DNA from 4 places in the Azonexus caeni genome. Region 4 is predicted to be linked to each of the others. Evidence: predicted binding sites of a transcription regulator. Region 4 holds the regulator's gene; each other region holds the start of a gene.
What was found. The regulator sigma-54, encoded in region 4, starts transcription at its own class of promoters, with help from an activator protein. The targets are predictions, from matches to a motif close to TGGCACGCTTNCTGCTNA.
Positions count from the first base shown of each region.

Region 1: a site for sigma-54 is predicted at 1,888-1,905, ahead of nifL (nitrogen fixation negative regulator NifL). Genes of this name have one in related genera too.
Region 2: a site for sigma-54 is predicted at 1,757-1,774, ahead of nifE (nitrogenase iron-molybdenum cofactor biosynthesis protein NifE). Genes of this name have one in related genera too.
Region 3: a site for sigma-54 is predicted at 2,603-2,620, ahead of ACLIIZ_RS20065 (ammonium transporter). Genes of this name have one in related genera too.

Region 1 covers NZ_JBKJAD010000018.1:72,118-76,620, forward strand. The annotation lists gene rsxC (electron transport complex subunit RsxC) at 1-530, opposite strand, end outside; gene ACLIIZ_RS15710 (RnfABCDGE type electron transport complex subunit B) at 551-1,078, opposite strand; gene rsxA (electron transport complex subunit RsxA) at 1,093-1,671, opposite strand; gene nifL (nitrogen fixation negative regulator NifL) at 1,945-3,477, shown strand; gene nifA (nif-specific transcriptional activator NifA) at 3,486-4,503, shown strand, end outside.
Region 2 covers NZ_JBKJAD010000018.1:62,274-66,776, reverse strand. The annotation lists gene ACLIIZ_RS15680 (putative Na+/H+ antiporter) at 1-540, shown strand, start outside; gene ACLIIZ_RS15675 (ComEA family DNA-binding protein) at 695-1,681, shown strand; gene nifE (nitrogenase iron-molybdenum cofactor biosynthesis protein NifE) at 1,802-3,199, shown strand; gene ACLIIZ_RS15665 (DUF4231 domain-containing protein) at 3,207-3,692, opposite strand; gene ACLIIZ_RS15660 (hypothetical protein) at 3,754-3,900, opposite strand; gene ACLIIZ_RS15655 (tetratricopeptide repeat protein) at 3,899-4,503, shown strand, end outside.
Region 3 covers NZ_JBKJAD010000033.1:24,308-28,810, forward strand. The annotation lists gene ACLIIZ_RS20050 (Nudix family hydrolase) at 1-357, opposite strand, end outside; gene ACLIIZ_RS20055 (ATP-binding protein) at 354-1,235, opposite strand; gene mltA (murein transglycosylase A) at 1,281-2,495, shown strand; gene ACLIIZ_RS20065 (ammonium transporter) at 2,649-3,851, shown strand; gene ACLIIZ_RS20070 (hypothetical protein) at 4,270-4,503, shown strand, end outside.
Region 4 covers NZ_JBKJAD010000001.1:207,447-211,949, reverse strand. The annotation lists gene ptsN (PTS IIA-like nitrogen regulatory protein PtsN) at 1-325, opposite strand, end outside; gene hpf (ribosome hibernation-promoting factor, HPF/YfiA family) at 382-708, opposite strand; gene ACLIIZ_RS00920 (RNA polymerase factor sigma-54) at 723-2,180, opposite strand; gene lptB (LPS export ABC transporter ATP-binding protein) at 2,208-2,942, opposite strand; gene recX (recombination regulator RecX) at 2,939-3,373, opposite strand; gene recA (recombinase RecA) at 3,366-4,394, opposite strand.

The sequences.
Region 1 (4,503 bases), on a different contig from region 4:
CAGGACAGGTAGGGTTCGCACTCGCCGCCGTTCATGATCAGCGTCGTCACCTTGGAACGCGAGGCGCCGTTGAGCTTGACCGCTGACGGGAAGGCGGCACCGCCCAGGCCGACGACGCCGGCGGCGGCGACCCGCTTGCCGATTTCCGCCGGGTCCAGCGCGAAGGGATCGGCGCAGCCGTGCAGCTCGCCCCATTCGTCAAGGCCGTCGGCTTCGAGAATGATCGCCTGCAGGCTCAGACCGGAGGGGTGCGGCGCGGTGATTTCGGTGACGGCGGCGATGCTGCCCGAGGTCGGCGCGTGCAGCGGCGCCGAGATCATGCCCTGCGCCTCGGCGATCAGCTCGCCCTTCTTCACTTTCTGGCCGACCAGCACGACCGGCCGCGCTGGCGCCCCGAGATGCTGCTGCAGCGGCAGGAAGAGCCTGGCCGGCACCGGCATCGTGCGCACCGGGCGATCGGCCGCCGGCCGCTTGTGATCTTCCGGATGGACGCCCCAGTCGTCGCCGAGGACATGCTTGAACAGATTCATGAAGCCCATGGTTTTCGCTCTCACGCAGTCAGCGGCTTGGGCATCACCCAATGCTGCAGGGTGACCGGGACCGGCTTCATGAGCAGCGCCTCGGTCGGACATTTCTCGACGCAGGCCGAGCAACCGGTGCAGGCCTCGCGGAAGACGTTATGTACCTGCTTGGCGGCGCCGATGATGGCGTCGGTCGGGCACACCTTGGAGCAGCGGCAACAGCCGATACAGAGTTCTTCTGCGACGACGGCGATCTTCGGACCGTCGTCGCCGAGCGCCGAAAGATCGACGGTGATGCCGAGCTTGGCGGCAATCGCCGAAGCCAACGCCTTGCCGCCGGGCGGGCAGCAGGTCGGCGGCGCCGTGCCGGCGACGATCGCCTCGGCCGCCCCGGGGCAACCCGGGAAGCCGCACTGGCCGCAGTTCGAGCCGGGCATCATGGCGATCAGTTCTTCGACGACGGGATTGCCCTCGACCTTGAGGACGCGGTTGGCAAGGCCGAGCACGACACCGAGCGCGGCGCCGAGCAGGGTCAGGCTGAGGATGGCGGCGATCATCGGATTCCTCCTTTTCAGACGTTGAGGCCGGAAAAGCCCATGAAGGCCAGGGCCAGCAGGCTGATCGTGACGAAGGCGACCGGCGCCCCGGCGAAGGCGGCGGGTACCCGGGCCAGCGCGACGCGTTCGCGCAGGCCGGCGAAGATGAGCAGCACCAGCGTGAAGCCGAGCGCCGAACCGAAGCCGTAGAGCAGGCTCTTGAACAGGCTGAACTGCTGCTGCACGTTGAGCAGCGCAACGCCAAGGACGGCGCAGTTGGTGGTGATCAGCGGCAGGTAGATGCCGAGCGACTGGTAGAGGCCAGGACTCGACTTCTTGATGAACATCTCGGTGAATTGCACGACCGAGGCGATCACCAGGATGAAGCAAAGGATGCGCAGGTAGCCGAGGCCAAGCGGCTGCAGCAACCAGTTGTCGAGCATCCACGAAGCGGCGCTGGCGAGCACCAGGACGAAGGTCGTCGCCAGGCCCATGCCGAAGGCGCTGTCCACGCTCTTCGAGACGCCCATCACCGGGCAGAGGCCGAGGAACTTGATCAGCACCACGTTATTGACCAGCGCGGTGGAGAGCAGCAATAAGAGGATTTCGCTCATGGACGGAAGTCTCGAAAGGAAGATCACCGCCAGTACTGCATAAGCCGTGCCATCCATCGCCAAGGCCCTGGGCGGGCCATTCCGTGCCCATTTTCCAGAGCGCACACCAAAGTGGTGCGTTTTCTCCGCAACACTTTGTCGCAAAGCCCACAGGAAAATTGTCGAATTCCCGCCCAAGCCCCGCCAAACCGTGCATTTCAGAAAATCCGCAGGGTGCGGCACGAAACCTGCTTTAAACACCGCATCGTTTTTGACGCCCCTGCGGAGTACCCCATGCCGGCCCAGACTCAACCCGAGACGCCCAGCCTTCAGGACCTGAAGGATCTCCTGCCGCCCGACGTCTATCGCCAGGCGGTCAGCCAGGCCGATCTGGCGATCTCGATCACCGACCCGAAGGCACGCATCCTTTACGCCAACGACAGCTTCAGCCGGATCACCGGCTACAGCGCCGAGGAAATCGTCGGCCTCAACGAATCGGTGCTTTCCAACCACACCACGCCGCGCGAGCTCTACCAGGAAATGTGGACCGCGCTGCAGGCGCACCAGCCGTGGTCGGGCAAGCTGCTCAACAAGCGCAAGTGCGGCGGCACCTACCTTGCTGAAGTGTCGATCACGCCGGTGCACAACGCCGCTGGCGAAATCACCCACTTCCTCGGCATGCACCGCGACGTCACCGAACTACACCGGCTTGAGCGTTCGCTACGCAACCACAAGCACCTGATCGAATCGGTGGTCGATGCGGCACCGGTCGCCTTCGCGCTGCTCGACCCGGCCGGCCGCGTCGTCCTCGACAACCAGGAATACAAGAAGCTGGTCACCGACATGCGCGCCAAGGAACCGGCGCACCGCCTGCTCGATGCGCTGGCGCCGGAATGGTACGAGGCGCTGGCCGGCGACATCCGGCGCTGCGAATTCACCAACCGCGAGATGCGCCTCGACAGCCCGGTCGGCCGCGCCCGCTGGCTGTCGGTCAGCGCCTCGGCGATCGAGATGCACAACGACTGCGCCGACAGCTATTTCTGCGCCGCCGGCCAGCCCGGCCTGCTGCTGGTGATTTCCGACATCACCAACCTGCGCGAGGAACAGGAGCGCGCCAAGGGCGCCGCTTTGAAGGCCTCGCTGGCCGACGAGGAACGCACGGCGGCGATCCGCGAGGGCCTGTCGGCCGCCGTCTTCCGCCTCGAGGAACCGCTCAACGTGATGGCGTCGGCGATCGCCGTGCTGCAGCGGCGCGACCCGGGCAGCGCCGAGATGCTGCGCCATGTGCTGGAAACCAGCCGCGAACACGTCGAGTCGCTGCGCCAGGTGATTCCGCAGAGCCCGCAGGAAATGGTGGTGCGGGTCAATCTCAACGAAATCCTGCGCGACGTTCTCGAAGTGTGTACGGCGCGCCTGCTCAAGGCCGGCATCACCGTCGACTGGCAGCCGTCGGCAGTGCTGCCGCCGCTGCCCGGGCGACCGCTGCAACTGCGCATGCTGTTCAAGGCGCTGGTCGAGAACGCGATCGAAGCGATGAACGTCAAGGGCTGGCCGCGCCGCGAGTTGCAGATCAAGAGCGAGGTGATCGACGACTGCATCCGCGTCTCGGTCCTCGACAGCGGCCCCGGCATCCCGATGGAGTGGCGGCACAAGGCTTTCGAACCCTTCTTCACGGCCAAGAACGGCAGCGGCAAGCACATCGGCACCGGCCTGTCGCGCGCCCAGCAGGTGGTCGCCGACCACGGCGGCATCATCGATCTCGACGAGAGCCCGAGCGGCGGCTGCGCCGCCATCGTCGAATTCCGCGTCGACGGCGACCCGATCTGATCAGGACCATGAGCATGCAGGAACACCACACCATCCACAACGCCGACGACTGCCCCCCGGAAGGCGGCTTCTGCCGCACGCACGAACTCAACATCCTGCTCCTTTCCGCGCTCTATGCGGTGAGCCGGGAACTGAGCCGGTCGCTCAACTTCCGCGAATCGCTGCGCGAAGTGCTGCGCGTGCTGCACGAGGAAGCCGGGCTGACGCGCGGCCTGATCGGCGTCGTCGATGCCGAAAGCGGCAAGCTCGCCGTCCATACCATCTACAACCCGGACGGCCCGGACGCCGACACCGCCCAGTACGGACCGGGCGAAGGCATCATCGGCCTGATCCTGGAGCGGCCGCGCAGCATCAAGCTGATGCGCGTCGCCGACGAGCCGCGCTTCCTCAACCGGATGCGCATCTACGAGCCGGAACTGCCCTTCATCGCCGTGCCGATCAAGGTCGGCGGCAACCTGCAGGGCGTTCTCGCGGTCCAGCCGGAAGCGCCGGAAGACGGGCTGCTCGAGGAACGCGCCCAGTTCGTCGAAATGGTCGCCAACCTGATCGGCCAGAACCTGCGCCTGGCGATGGACGTCGCCCAGGAAAAGTCCTCGCTGCTCGAGGAACGCGACCTGCTGCGGCGCACCGTCCGCCACCAGCACGGCTTCGACAGCATGGTCGGCCATTCGGCGGTGATGCGCCGGGTCTTCGACCAGGCCCGGATGGTCGCCAAGTGGAACACCACCGTGCTGATCCGCGGCGAAACCGGCACCGGCAAGGAACTGATCGCCAACGCCATCCACTACAACTCGCCGCGCGCCCGCAACATGCTGGTCAAGCTCAACTGCGCGGCGCTGCCGGAAAACCTGCTCGAATCCGAACTCTTCGGCCATGAGCGCGGCGCCTTCACCGGCGCCGTCGAAGCGCGCAAGGGCCGTTTCGAGCAGGCCAACGGCGGCACCCTGTTCCTCGACGAAATCGGCGAAGTTTCCGCCGCCTTCCAGGCCAAGCTGCTGCGCATCCTGCAGGAAGGCGAGTTCGAGC
Region 2 (4,503 bases), on a different contig from region 4:
GGCTCAGTGGTGCCGGTGGCGGTGACTTCGGTGCACGTCATCTTCCTCGTCGGCGTCGTCCTCTTTGCCCACCATGCCGTGGTCTTCATGGGCCTGTTCCTTTTCTTCCTCGGCTACACCGAAGCCTACAAGCGGCACCAGGAGCGGCTGATCCTGCGCGAAGGCCTGATGGTCGCCTTCTTCCTCGCCGGCCTGGTGGTCCTCGGTGGCTTGCAGCAATGGTGGCTGCAGGCGGCGCTGACCGGGGTCGAGCCGACCGTGCTCTACTTCCTGGCCACCGCGCTGACCGCGGTGACCGACAACGCCGCCTTGACCTACCTGGCCTCGCTGGTTGACGGCGTGTCGATGGAGTTCAAGTACGCGATCGTCGCCGGCGCGGTGACCGGCGGTGGCCTGACGGTCATCGCCAACGCGCCGAACCCGGCCGGCGTCGCCATCCTCAAGGGCTATTTCGACGACGAGTCGATCAGTTTCGTCGGCCTCTTCCTGGCCGCCTTCCCGCCGACCTGCATGGCAATCTTCGCCTTCCAGGCGCTGTGAATCCGGATGGCCGGGAAACCGGCCATCTGTCGTTTTTGCGACAAGCGAGGTTTTTTGGATGCACCTTCATTGTGCATAAAAAATCGCCTTAAGCGATTGATTGATTTAAATATTTTGCGGTCTATAATGCGCGGCCTTTTTCCCGGAGAAGACCGTGTCCGCAACCTCGTCCCCGGCTACCGCCCTCGGTGCCAACCATGGCTATCGCTTCGCTGGCGATAGCGTCCATCTCAACGCCGAAGTCACGCTCGCCGCCAGCGATCTGCAGGATGGCAGCACCTGGTCGCTGCAACTGTGGGCGAGCGGCGCCGGATTTGCCGAGCGCGCACCGGCCGGCGTCAAGGTCGGCGAATTTCCGCTGCAGCCGTTGCCCGGCTGTTTCAATGTCGATGCCTGCGTTGCTGCCTTGCCGCCGGCCGGACACGACGCCTTCACGATGGCGCTGATGCTGGTTTCCGGTGACACCGATGGTGGCGTCGAGGTCCGCGACCTGGCGATCTATCCGACGCCCCAGTACTTCGTCCAGCCGACGCTGGGCGGCGCGCTCGACTGCCGGATCGCCGATGGGCTCGCCGAGATCGTCATCGAAAGCATCGCCAACCCGCGTGCCGCCGACAATCTCAGCGGCACGCTGGCGCTCGAAGTGTGGGCGCTGGACAGCCCCTACGCCGGTGGCGCCTGGACCGGCACGCCGGTGGCCAGCCTGGTCCTCGGTCAATTGGCCGGCGGTGAGGCCTGGTCGGATTGCCGCTACACGGTGCCGGCGGTCGACCCGGCCGGCGCGGCGCTGACCGTGATGCTGCGCGAATGGACGGCAAGCGGCTACCTGACGCGCGATTACCGCAACCTGCCGTTGGTCGCAGCGGTGGCATCCGCCGCTGTGGCACCAGCGCCGACCGCCTCGCCTGCCAAGCCGGCGGCGAAGAAGGCAGCGAAAGCGCCGGCTGTCGCGGCGCAGGCCGCCACGGTCTCGGTCAACGCGGCGAGCGTCGAAGAACTGGCAGCGCTCAAGGGGCTCAGCCGCGCCGTCGCGGCGGCCATCGTCGCCGGCCGTCCTTACGCCTCGGTCGCCGAGCTGCTGCGGGTCAAGGGGCTCGGCCCCAAGCTGCTGGAAAAGCTCGGCGCCAGCCTGCGCGTCTGAGCAAGCACCAGGCTTGTCGCAAAGGCGACAAGCCTGGTTTGGTTGCTTATTGTTGAAAATCAGTGGCTTGGCGCGTGGCACCCATCTTGCTGAGTAGTCTGCGGACTACCGGAGAAGCGCATGAAAACCAGCGAAATCCAGGCCCTGCTCGACGAGCCCGCCTGCAGCCACAACCACAAGGAAAAGTCGGGCTGTGCCAAGCCCAAGCCCGGCGCCACGGCTGGCGGTTGCGCCTTCGACGGCGCGCAGATCGCGCTGCTGCCGATCGCCGACGTCGCCCACATCGTACACGGGCCGATCGCCTGCGCCGGTTCTTCGTGGGATAACCGCGGCGCGCGCTCCTCCGGCGTCACCCTGTACAAGATCGGCATGACCACCGACCTGTCGGAAACCGACGTCGTCATGGGGCGCAGCGAAAAGCGCCTGTTCCATGCGATCAAGCAGGCCGTCGACAGCTATGCGCCGGCCGCCGTCTTCATCTACAACACCTGCGTCACCGCGCTCATCGGTGACGACATCGAGGCGGTCTGCAAGGCCGCCACCGAACGCTGGGGCGTGCCCGTGGTGCCGGTCGACGCGGCCGGTTTCTACGGTACCAAGAACCTCGGCAACCGCCTGGCCGGCGAAGCGATGTTCAAGCACGTCATCGGCACGCGCGAACCGGAACCGGCGAAGCCGCGCCCGGACGGCCTGCCGACCTACGACATCAACCTGATCGGCGAGTACAACATCGCCGGCGAGTTCTGGCACGTCGCACCGCTGTTCGACGAACTCGGCTACCGCATCCTGTGCACGCTGTCCGGCGATTCCCGCTTCCACGAGGTGCAGACCATGCACCGGGCGAAGGTGAACATGGTCGTCTGCGCCAAGGCGCTGCTCAACGTCGCTCGCAAGATGCAGGAAAACTACGGCCAGCCCTACTTCGAGGGCAGCTTCTACGGCGTCCAGGACGTTTCCAATGCCTTGCGCGACTTCGCCCGGCTGATCGGCGACCCCGACCTGATCGCCCGTACCGAGACGGTGATCGCCCGCGAGGAAGCCACGGCGCACGCCGCCCTCGAACCCTGGCGCGCGCGCCTCAAGGACAAGCGCGTCCTGCTCTACACCGGCGGCGTCAAGTCGTGGTCCATCGTCTCGGCGCTGCAGGATCTCGGCATGAAGGTGGTCGCCACCGGCACCAAGAAATCGACCGAAGAGGACAAGGCGCGCATCCGCGAACTGATGGGCGAGGACACCAAGATGATCGACGACGGCAGCCCGAAGGCCCTGTTGTCGACCTATCACGAATATAAGGCCGACATCCTGATTGCCGGGGGGCGCAACCTGTACACCGCACTGAAGGCGCGCATTCCCTTCCTCGACATCAACCAGGAGCGCGAATTCGGCTACGCCGGCTACGCCGGCATGAGCGAACTCGCCCGCCAACTGGCGCTGTCGATGGAAAGCCCGGTGTGGGCCGCGGTCAGGAAACCGGCGCCGTGGGCGAAAGGCGTTTCGGGAACGGCGCTGGCGGCCTGAACCGGCTTCAGTCGTTTGCCGGCGCCGGTCGGTCCGCGCCGGCGGCGTCCGCTGCCTGTGTCTCGCACTTGCCGACGATCTGCCGGTTCCACTTGTCGTTGGAGGCGCCGAGGATTTCCTGCAGGCGGAAGAAGTATTTTTCGACCAGTTCCGGCGGACTTGCCTCGTCGAGGACGAAAGCCGCCTCGCGTTGCAGATCCATCAGCGCGTAGTAGGTCATGCGCTCGTGTATCCACAGTTCGGCAGGCTTGCGCAGGCCTTCGACCGAGCTCAACACGCCGCTGCCGGCGGAAACCAGCAGGATGACGACGCTGATCGCCGCGGCGGACTCCGGAAATTTCAGTGCCAGCCCGGCGAGCAGAGCCGACAGCGAAGTCAGCAGGAAGACCGCGTAACGCAGCCGGCGATGCAGGCGCTTGTGCTTTTCCGACTCCGCCTTGAAGACCTTCACCTTGTCGGCGATTTGATCGAGCAGGAACTGACGTTTGTCCATGGCGTTTCCCCCTCTCCGCTGGCGGCGAACATGACATTGGGCAGCGCCGGGGCGGCTTGGTTCAAAGTGCTGCCAATGGCTTGGCTGCTGGCTTGCGGCGGAAATCTTCATGGCTTGCTGCGATCGCTATTGGCCAGTCTCTTGTCATGCGGCATGATGCGATCATTTGTCGGCGCTCGCCGCTATCCCTCTGGATGCTCATGGTCATGAATCGCGAATCCGCTCAACCCAGTCTCGGTGCCATCTTTCAACAGGCGATTGCGCTGCACCAGGCCGGGCGCCTGCCTGATGCGCTGGAGGCTTACCAGCACGTCATCGGCCACATTCGGCAATACGTCGAGGCTTTCCTCAACGCCGGCAGCCTGCTGGAACGATTCGGCCAGTTGGCCGAGGCGCTGCAGAATTACGACGCGGCGATCGCGCTGCAGCCGGCGATTCCCGACAGTCACTGCCTGCGCGGCAACCTGCTGTTTCGCCTGCATCGCTTCGACGAGGCGCTGGCTGCTTACGAGCGGGCGATTTCCCTGTGCCCCGGTTTTCCCGAGGCGCTGCTCAACCGTGGCCTGCTGCTGGCGCATCTGGGCCGTGTCGACGAGGCGCTGAGCAGCTACACGCGGGCGATCGAGAGCAAGCCCGATTATCTCGGCGCCCACCTCAATCGTGGCCATCTGCTCAAGGAGCTGCGGCGTTTCGACGAGGCGCTGGCGAGCTACGAGCAGGCGCTGCGCATCGATCCGAATGCTGCCGACGTCCATAACAACCGTGGCATCCTGCTCGGCGAACTGCGCCAGCACGAGGCGGCGCTCGCCAG
Region 3 (4,503 bases), on a different contig from region 4:
GGCGACGCTGGCCGCCGTGCCGCGCCGTTGCCAGTCCACCGCGCTGTGTTCGAGCGGCGCGGTGATGCCGATTTCGCCCTGCCAGGCAGTGACTTGCCAGAAATTGAGGCGCACCGTGGCGTGCGGATAGACATGCCGGCGGGTCAGCCAGGGGTGGCAGGCGGTGACGGTGATGCCGAGTTCTTCCTGCAGTTCGCGCACCAGCGCGTCGCGCACGCTTTCGCCGGGTTCGACCTTGCCGCCGGGAAACTCCCAGTAACCGGCGTAAACCTTGCCCACCGGGCGCTGGGCGAGCAGGAACTCGCTGCCGCCGGCGCGCAGCATCACCGCCGCGGCGACTTCAACGATGTCGCTCACGCGCCGCCCTCCGGCTGGCGGCCGGCGAGGTCGCGGGCGAACTGCCAGGCCACCCGGCCCGAGCGCGAACCGCGCGACAGCGCCCAGTTCAGCGCCTCGCGCTCGCTGCCGGCGATCACCGTCTCGGTGACCCCGAACTGTCGCGCCCAGTGCGCGAAGACCGCCAGGTAATCGTCCTGCGAGAAGGGGTAGAAGGAAATCCACAGGCCGAAGCGCTCGGACAGCGAGACCTTTTCCTCGACCGCCTCGCCCGGGTGGATTTCGTCGCCGACGCGCTGTACCTCGAGGTTTTCCGCCATGTATTCGGGCATCAGGTGGCGGCGGTTGGACGTCGCGTAGATCAGCACGTTGGCCGGCGGCGCCGCGACCGAACCGTCGAGCACCGACTTCAGCGCCTTGTAGGCGGTCTCGCCGGCCTCGAACGAGAGGTCGTCGCAAAAGATGATGAACTTCTCGGGCCGTCCTTCGACCAGGTCGACGATGTCCGGCAGGTCGACCAGGTCGTGCTTGTCGACCTCGATCAGGCGCAGGCCGTCGGCTGAAAATTCATTGAGCACCGCCTTCACCAGCGACGACTTGCCGCAGCCGCGGGCGCCGGTCAGCAGCACGTTGTTGGCGCCGTGGCCGGCGACGAACTGGCGGGTGTTGGCGACGATGCGCGCCTTCTGGTCGTCGACCGTCTCGATGTCGGAGAGGCGGATCGGGTGCGGGTGGGCGACGCCCTGCAGCCAGCCGCGGCCGCCGCTCTTGCGCCAGCGGAAAGCCACCGCGCCGGCCCAGTCGGGCTGTGCCGGGGGCGGCGGCAGGATGCCTTCGAGGCGGGACAGGACGTGTTCGGCGCGGTTCAGCAAACGTTCGAGTTGGGCAGGATCGATCATCGTCACAGGTATACTCGGGAAAAGTCGATCACTCTAACCAAAGCCATGTCAAAACTCCAAACCGCCATCCTCGCCGCCACCCTGGCGCTGGCCGCTTGCGCCGTGCCGCCGCGTACCGTTTCGCCGGAAGGCGCGGCCAAGGCGCCGGACTGTCCGCCTTGCGCCGAGGCCGCCGCGGAAAAGCCGGCCGCCCCGGCGTTCAGCCGGGTGTTCACGCTGGCCGCCTGGAGCGACCTGCCGGGCTGGCAGGAGGACGACCTGAGCGCCGCCTGGCAACCCTTCCTGAAAAGTTGCCAGGCGCTGCGCAGCCGCGCCGGCGGCGCCCCCTGGCAGCAGGCCTGCGCCCACGCCGCCGAGGTCGACGCCCGGTCCGCCGAGGCGATCCGCCGCTACTTCGAGAACGTCATGCAGCCCTACACGGTATCGACCGACGACCGCAGCGCCGTCGAAGGCATGATCACCGGCTACTACGAACCGCTGCTGCAGGGCAGCCGCCAGCGCGACAAGCGCAACCTTTACCCGGTGCATGGCGTGCCGGACAACCTGCTGACCGTCGAACTCGGCGACCTCTTCCCGGAACTCAAGGGCAAGCGCGTGCGCGGCCGGATCGAGGGTAACAAGGTCGTCCCCTACTGGTCGCGCGGCGAGATCGCCGCCCAGGGCAAGCGCCTGCCGGCCAGGACGCTGGCCTGGGTCGATGACGCGGTCGAACTCTTCTTCCTGCAGATCCAGGGCTCCGGGCGCATCCGCCTGCCCGACGGCAGCCTGCTGCGGGTCAATTACGCCGACCAGAACGGCCACCCCTACCGCTCGATTGGCCGCCTGCTCGTCGACCGTGGCGACCTCAAGCTGGAAGAAGCCTCGATGCAGGGCATCCAGGCCTGGGCGCGGGCCAACCCGGCGCGCCTCGACGAACTGCTCAACGCCAACCCCAGCTACGTCTTCTTCCGCGAAATGCCGGCCAGCGACGACGGCCCGCTCGGCGCACTGGGCGTGCCGCTCACCGCCGAACGCAGCATCGCCATCGACCCGCGTTCGATCCCGCTTGGCGCGCCGGTCTTCCTCGCCACCACCCGCCCCAATTCGGCGCAGCCGCTGAACCGCCTGATGCTCGCCCAGGACACCGGCGGCGCCATCCGCGGTGCGGTACGTGCCGACTTCTTCTGGGGCTTCGGCAAGGAAGCCGGCAACCTCGCCGGGCGCATGAAACAGCGCGGCCGCATGTGGGTGCTGCTGCCGCGCGGCTACCCGCTGGACTGAGGTAATGCACGATTGCGGGGCGCGTGTGCCCCGCAATGCACGATAGAGGTGCGCTTTTCAACTTGGTGCAAAATTCAATGCCCTGATTTGAAAAGAAAATAATGCACTGGAATGGTGCTTGCTTTCCAGGCCGGATTCGTTCTGGAGGTTTTCATGGATAGCTTTCATTCCGGCAGCAATGTTCTTTTCATCCTGCTCGGCGGCATCATGGTGCTCGCCATGCATGCGGGTTTCGCGTTTCTTGAGGTCGGCACCGTCCGCAAGAAGAACCAGGTCAACGCGCTGGTCAAGATCCTGACCGACTTCGCGATCTCGACCATCGCCTACTTCTTCGTCGGCTACGGCATCGCCTACGGCATCCACTTCTTCAGCGGCGTCGATACGCTGATGGAGAAGAACGGCTACGAACTGACCAAGTTCTTCTTCCTGCTCACCTTCGCCGCCGCCATCCCCGCCATCATCTCCGGCGGCATCGCCGAGCGCGCCCGCTTCTACCCGCAACTGGCCGCCACCTTCCTGCTCGTCGGCTTCGTCTATCCCTTCTATGAAGGCATCGCCTGGAACAAGATGTTCGGTATCCAGGACTGGCTGACGACCACTTTTGGTGCGCCCTTCCACGATTTCGCCGGCTCCGTCGTGGTGCATGCCATGGGTGGCTGGATCGCGCTGCCCGCCGTGCTCCTCCTCGGCGCGCGCTACGGCCGCTACACCAAGGACGGCCGGATGTCGGCGCACCCGCCCTCGTCGATTCCCTTCCTCGCCCTCGGCGCCTGGATTCTCACCGTCGGCTGGTTCGGCTTCAACGTGATGAGCGCGCAGACCATCGAGAACATCTCCGGCCTGGTCGCCATCAACTCGCTGATGGCCATGGTTGGCGGCATCCTCGCCGCGCTGGTGCTCGGCAAGAACGACCCCGGCTTCGTCCATAACGGCCCGCTCGCCGGCCTGGTCGCCGTCTGCGCCGGCTCCGACCTGATGCACCCGATGGGCGCGCTGGTCGTCGGCCTGGTTGCCGGCGCCCTGTTCGTCGTCATGTTCACGCTGACCCAGAACCGCTGGAAGATCGACGACGTCCTCGGCGTCTGGCCGCTGCACGGCCTGTGCGGCGCCTGGGGCGGCATCGCCGCCGGCATCTTCGGCAGCAAGGCGCTGGGCGGCGCCGGCGGCGTCGCCTTCATGCCGCAACTGCTGATGACCCTGCTCGCCATCGCCATCGCCCTGGCCGGCGGCTTCGCCGTCTATGGCCTGCTGAAGAAAGTCTTCGGCCTGCGCCTCGACCAGGAAGAAGAATACGAAGGCGCCGACCTCAGCATCCACAAGATCACCGCAACGCCGGAACGCGAGGCGAGCTGGTGAGGCGGTTCTGAAGGCGGAAAATCAAGTCCGTCGCAGAAAATGATTTCCGTCGGAAACTGAAACCCAACAAGGCCTGCCTGAAAAGCAGGCCTTGGTTCATTATGCAGTCAGCTCCGAACTGGGGGGGGCAGGCAAACCCTTTGGCAAGTCCTCGGCCGAAGCGGACAGCACGACAGAGTCCCGCGAAGGTCCGTTAAGCAGCGGGTACAGTCATTAATCCCGCAGCACATGGATCTTCGGGCAATCAATAGCGATGATGATTGACTTTCTCAGCCGATGCATGCGAAATCCAACCGCAGTACAATGGCAAAATTACCCCATGACTTCCTTTAAGTCCCTTCTTAGTCGGGTTCAGCACTGGCTGAGAGTTGCTTTTCCTCCTACCGCCGAGACTCAGCATGCGTAAAACCCTTTTCCTATGAACGAATTGGCACTTTTACTATGCGGCGATGGTGCAGATGGGACAGCTGGTATCGCACTTAATCAGCTTTCGAGCTCAATCAAGGGATTTTCGTCTCGTGCGGTAAGGTTTCTTGCTGACGACGCCACCGACGATACCCTAAGTTATGGACCCTTCTGTGCCCGGGTACTGCTTGAAAACGGATGTGCAGCGCTTGTTGGTCGCCTTGATTCATTTCGAATGCTGTACTTA
Region 4 (4,503 bases):
CCTGTTCCGGTACCAGCAGGACGAAAAGCAGGGTTACCGGTCGGCCGTCCGGCGAGTCGAAGGGAATCGGCGTGGCCAGCCGGATCAGCGCACCAGCCGCCTGTTTCAGGCCCTTGATGCGGCCGTGCGGGATCGCGATACCCTGGCCGAGGCCGGTGGAGCCCAGCTTCTCACGGGCAAACAGGCTGTCGAAAATCTGCGTACGGGCCATGCCGAGACGACTTTCGAAAAGCATCCCGGCCTGTTCGAAAACACGTTTCTTGCTGCTCGCATCCAAATCAAGCAGGACCTGGTCGGCAGTCAGAATGTTGTCTAAGGGGTTCATGGGAGAGTGTTGAAGCAAAGAGACCGCAGCCGGAAACGACTGCGGTCAGGGCCGGCTTATTCGCCTTCTAGGTGCTGCGACGGCTTTTCACCACGGTGGTGATCCTGCACCTTCTGCTTGTATTTCTGGACCTGACGGTCGAGCTTGTCGAACATCGCATCGATCGCCGCGTAGAGATCGTCGCCGGCTTCCTCGACATGGATATCCTTGCCCGGCACGTGCAGGGTGACTTCCGCCTGCTGCTTGAGCTTTTCAACCGAGAGCACGACGCTGACGCCGGTAACCTTGTCGAAGTGACGCAGGACGGGTTCCAGCTTGTTCTCGACGTATTCGCGCAGCGCCGGGGTGACTTCAATGTGATGACCGCTGATTTGCAGATTCATTTTTTCTCCTCTCTCTACAGGGTCTTTCGTAAATTGACCGGCGGGATGTTCAACGATTCGCGGTATTTGGCGACCGTGCGTCGGGCAACGACGATTCCCTGCTGGCCTAGTATTTCGGATAATTGACTATCCGACAAGGGCTTCTTGCCATCCTCGGCCGAAATCAATTGCTTGATCAGGGCACGGATGGCGGTGGCAGAACAGGCACCGCCAGTATCGGTGGATACGTGGCTGCCAAAGAAGTATTTGAGCTCGAAAATTCCCCGCGGCGTCGCCATGTACTTCTGGCTCGTGACGCGTGAAATGGTCGATTCGTGGAGACCGAGCAGGTCGGCGATCTCGCGCAGGACCAGCGGCCGCATCGCGACTTCGCCGTGCTCGAAGAACTGGCGCTGGCGGTCGACGATGGCCTGGGTGACGCGGTGGATGGTCTCGAAACGCTGCTGGACGTTCTTGATCAGCCAGCGCGCTTCCTGCAGCTGGCCGCTCAGGTTGCCGTTGCCGCGCCGCTGCTTGGCGAGGATTTCCGCGTACAAACGGTTGATACGCAGGCGAGGGTAGGCATCGGGGTTGATGTAGGCCGTCCACTTGCCCTTGAGTTTCTTGACGATGACATCGGGCGTGATGTAACGGGCTTCAATCTGCGAATAGCCGGCAGCCGGCCGCGGATTGAGGCTGGTGATCAGCTCGTGGGCGCCCTTGAGGATTTCGTCGTCGCAACCGGTGAGCCGGCGGATCCGCGCAAAGTCACGGGCAGCCAGGAGTTCCAGGTGCTTGTCGGCGATGGCCATGGCCAGCGTCCGCTCGGCGCAATCTTCCTCGACCTTGAGCTGCAGCAGCAGACACTCGCGCAGATCGCGGGCGCCAACACCGGTCGGATCGAAGTTCTGGATGTGGCGCAGGGCGATGTCGAGTTCTTCGAGTTCGACTTCGTACTCGGCGGGCAGCGTTTCCCAGAGTTCCTCGAGCGGCGTCGCCAGGTAACCGTCGTCGTCGAGCGCCTCAATCAGGAAACGGACCAGACTGCGATCGCGTTCCGACATCTGGGTCATCCCCAGTTGCCAGCCGAGATGCTCGCGCAAGCTGACATTGGCCGCGTGACTGTCCTGCGGGTCGGTATCGTCGTCCTCGTCGCGCCCGGCGCCGGTAAAGGTGCCGGCATCGCTCGACCAGCGGTCGTCGTCGACGTCGTCAGGCGTCATCGGCGGCTCGCCCTGGACGTCCTCGCGGCTTTCCGGCGCAGCAGTGTTATCCGTCTGGCTCGTCTTGTCCGGTGAATCGAATTGCTGGGCGGCCGCGTACGATTCCGTCGGGCCGTCGTCGTCACGCTCCAGCATCGGATTTTCCAGCAGGTAGCGTTCGATCTCCTGCTGCATCTCGACCGTCGACAGTTGCAGCAGCTTGATCGACTGCTGCAGTTGCGGCGTCAGGGCGAGATGTTGCGAGAGTTTGAGCTGGAGAGCCGGTTTCATTGCGGAAATGGTCTGGTCACGAAGAGGTCAAAGCCGGAAATGTTCACCCAGATATACCTTGCGCACGCTTTCGTTGTCGACAATTTCTTCCGGCCGTCCAGAAGCCAGGACATGGCCGGCATTGATGATCACCGCGTGATCGCAGATGCCGAGGGTCTCGCGAACATTATGGTCGGTAATCAGGACGCCGATGCCGCGTTCCTTGAGGAAACGGATGATTTTCTGGATTTCCAGCACGGCGATCGGGTCGACACCGGCAAAGGGTTCGTCGAGCAGAATGAAGCGCGGGTTGGTCGCCAGCGCCCGGGCAATCTCGACGCGCCGCCGCTCGCCGCCGGAAAGCGCCGCCGCATTGACGTGGCGGACATGGCCGATGTGCAGTTCGCTCAACAACTCCTCAAGACGGGCAGCGATCTCGGTGGGCGACAGCTTCTGCAGTTCGAGCACCGCCTGGATGTTTTCCTCGACGTTCAACTTGCGGAACACCGACGCTTCCTGTGGCAGATAGGAGAGCCCGAGCCTAGCGCGGGCATGCATCGCCTGATGCGTCAGGCGCTCCTCGTCGATATAGACCTCGCCGCCGTCGGCGACCACCAGCCCGACGACCATGTAGAAGCAGGTAGTCTTGCCGGCGCCGTTCGGGCCAAGCAGACCGACCACCTCACCTGACCTGACTTCGAAGGAAACATCCTCGACGACGGTCCGCGCCTTGTAGCGCTTCTTGAGGTTATGGGCGGACAGGGTGGCTGACGGCAGGCTCATTCGTCTTCGACTCCACGCAGGACATGGCGGATCGCTTCATGGGAAAAGCCGCGATACTGCAGGAAACGCGTCTGTTTTGCACGCGCTTCCGGTGTTTCCGGCGGCTGACCGAACTTCCTGGCCCAGATTGCCCGGCAGCGCTCTACTTCATCGCCCGCTTCCGGCAGCGCCGCTTCGATCTCGCTCTCGCCGATACCGCGCTGCTTCAGTTCCTGCCGCAGACGGGCATTGCCGTAGCGCCCGGCATGGGCGACCACGCGTTGCCTGGCATAGCGATCGTCGGACAGCAGCCCCTGCTGCTCCAGGGCATCGAGCACCGCCAGCAGCGCCTCGCCGGACTCGGCCTGGGTGGCCAGTCGGGCATGCAGTTCGGCCCGGCTGTGCTCCCGCCGGGCCAGAAGTTGCAGGGCGCGATTGCGCAGTTCAGTCATCTCCAGCGGCGGAACGGGTCGGCTTGAGCACCTTGGCGGCGGCGGCCTCGCGGATCTTGGCCTCGATTTCGCGGGCGGTTTCCGGATGGCTGCGCAGGAACTCGCGCGCATTGTCCTTGCCCTGACCGATCTTCTCGCCCTGATAGGCATACCAGGCGCCGGACTTGTCGATCAGCTTGTGGGCGACGCCCATCTCGACGATCTCGCCCTCGCGGGAAATGCCCTCGCCGTAGAGGATGTCGAAGATGGCTTCGCGGAACGGGGGCGACACCTTGTTCTTGACCACCTTGACCTTGGTCTCGTTGCCGATCACCTCGTCGCCCTTCTTGATCCCGCCGATGCGACGGATGTCCATGCGCACCGAGGCGTAGAACTTGAGCGCGTTGCCGCCGGTGGTGGTTTCCGGCGAGCCGAACATGACGCCGATCTTCATCCGGATCTGGTTGATGAAGATGACCAGGGTATTGGTTTTCTTGATGTTGGCGGTCAGCTTGCGCAGCGCCTGCGACATCAGTCGGGCATGCAGGCCGACCATCTGGTCGCCCATCTCGCCTTCGATTTCGGCGCGCGGGGTGAGGGCGGCGACCGAGTCGATGACGATGATGTCAACCGAACCGGAGCGTACCAGCATGTCGGCGATCTCCAGCGCCTGCTCACCGGTGTCCGGCTGCGAAATCAACAGGTCGCCGACATTGACGCCGAGCTTCTGCGCGTATTGCGGATCGAGGGCATGTTCGGCATCGATGAAGGCAGCAACGCCGCCCAGCTTCTGCATCTCGGCGACGACCTGCAGACAGAGCGTGGTTTTGCCCGACGACTCCGGACCGTAGATCTCGACGACACGACCGCGCGGCAGACCACCGACGCCGAGCGCCAGATCGAGCCCGAGCGAGCCGGTCGACACGACCTGAATGCCTTCGTCGATCTCGGCATCGCCCATCTTCATGATGGAGCCCTTGCCGAACTGCTTTTCGATTTGTTGCAGCGCTGCGGCGAGCGCCTTTGCCTTGTTGTCGTCCATGTTCTTACCTCGAAACGTTGAGCGGATTATGGCACAGGGGCCAGGGATGGAACAAAAATTGCTGGCTGCATCATGATGCGCCATCGGCAGCGAACATGCCAATGGCAAA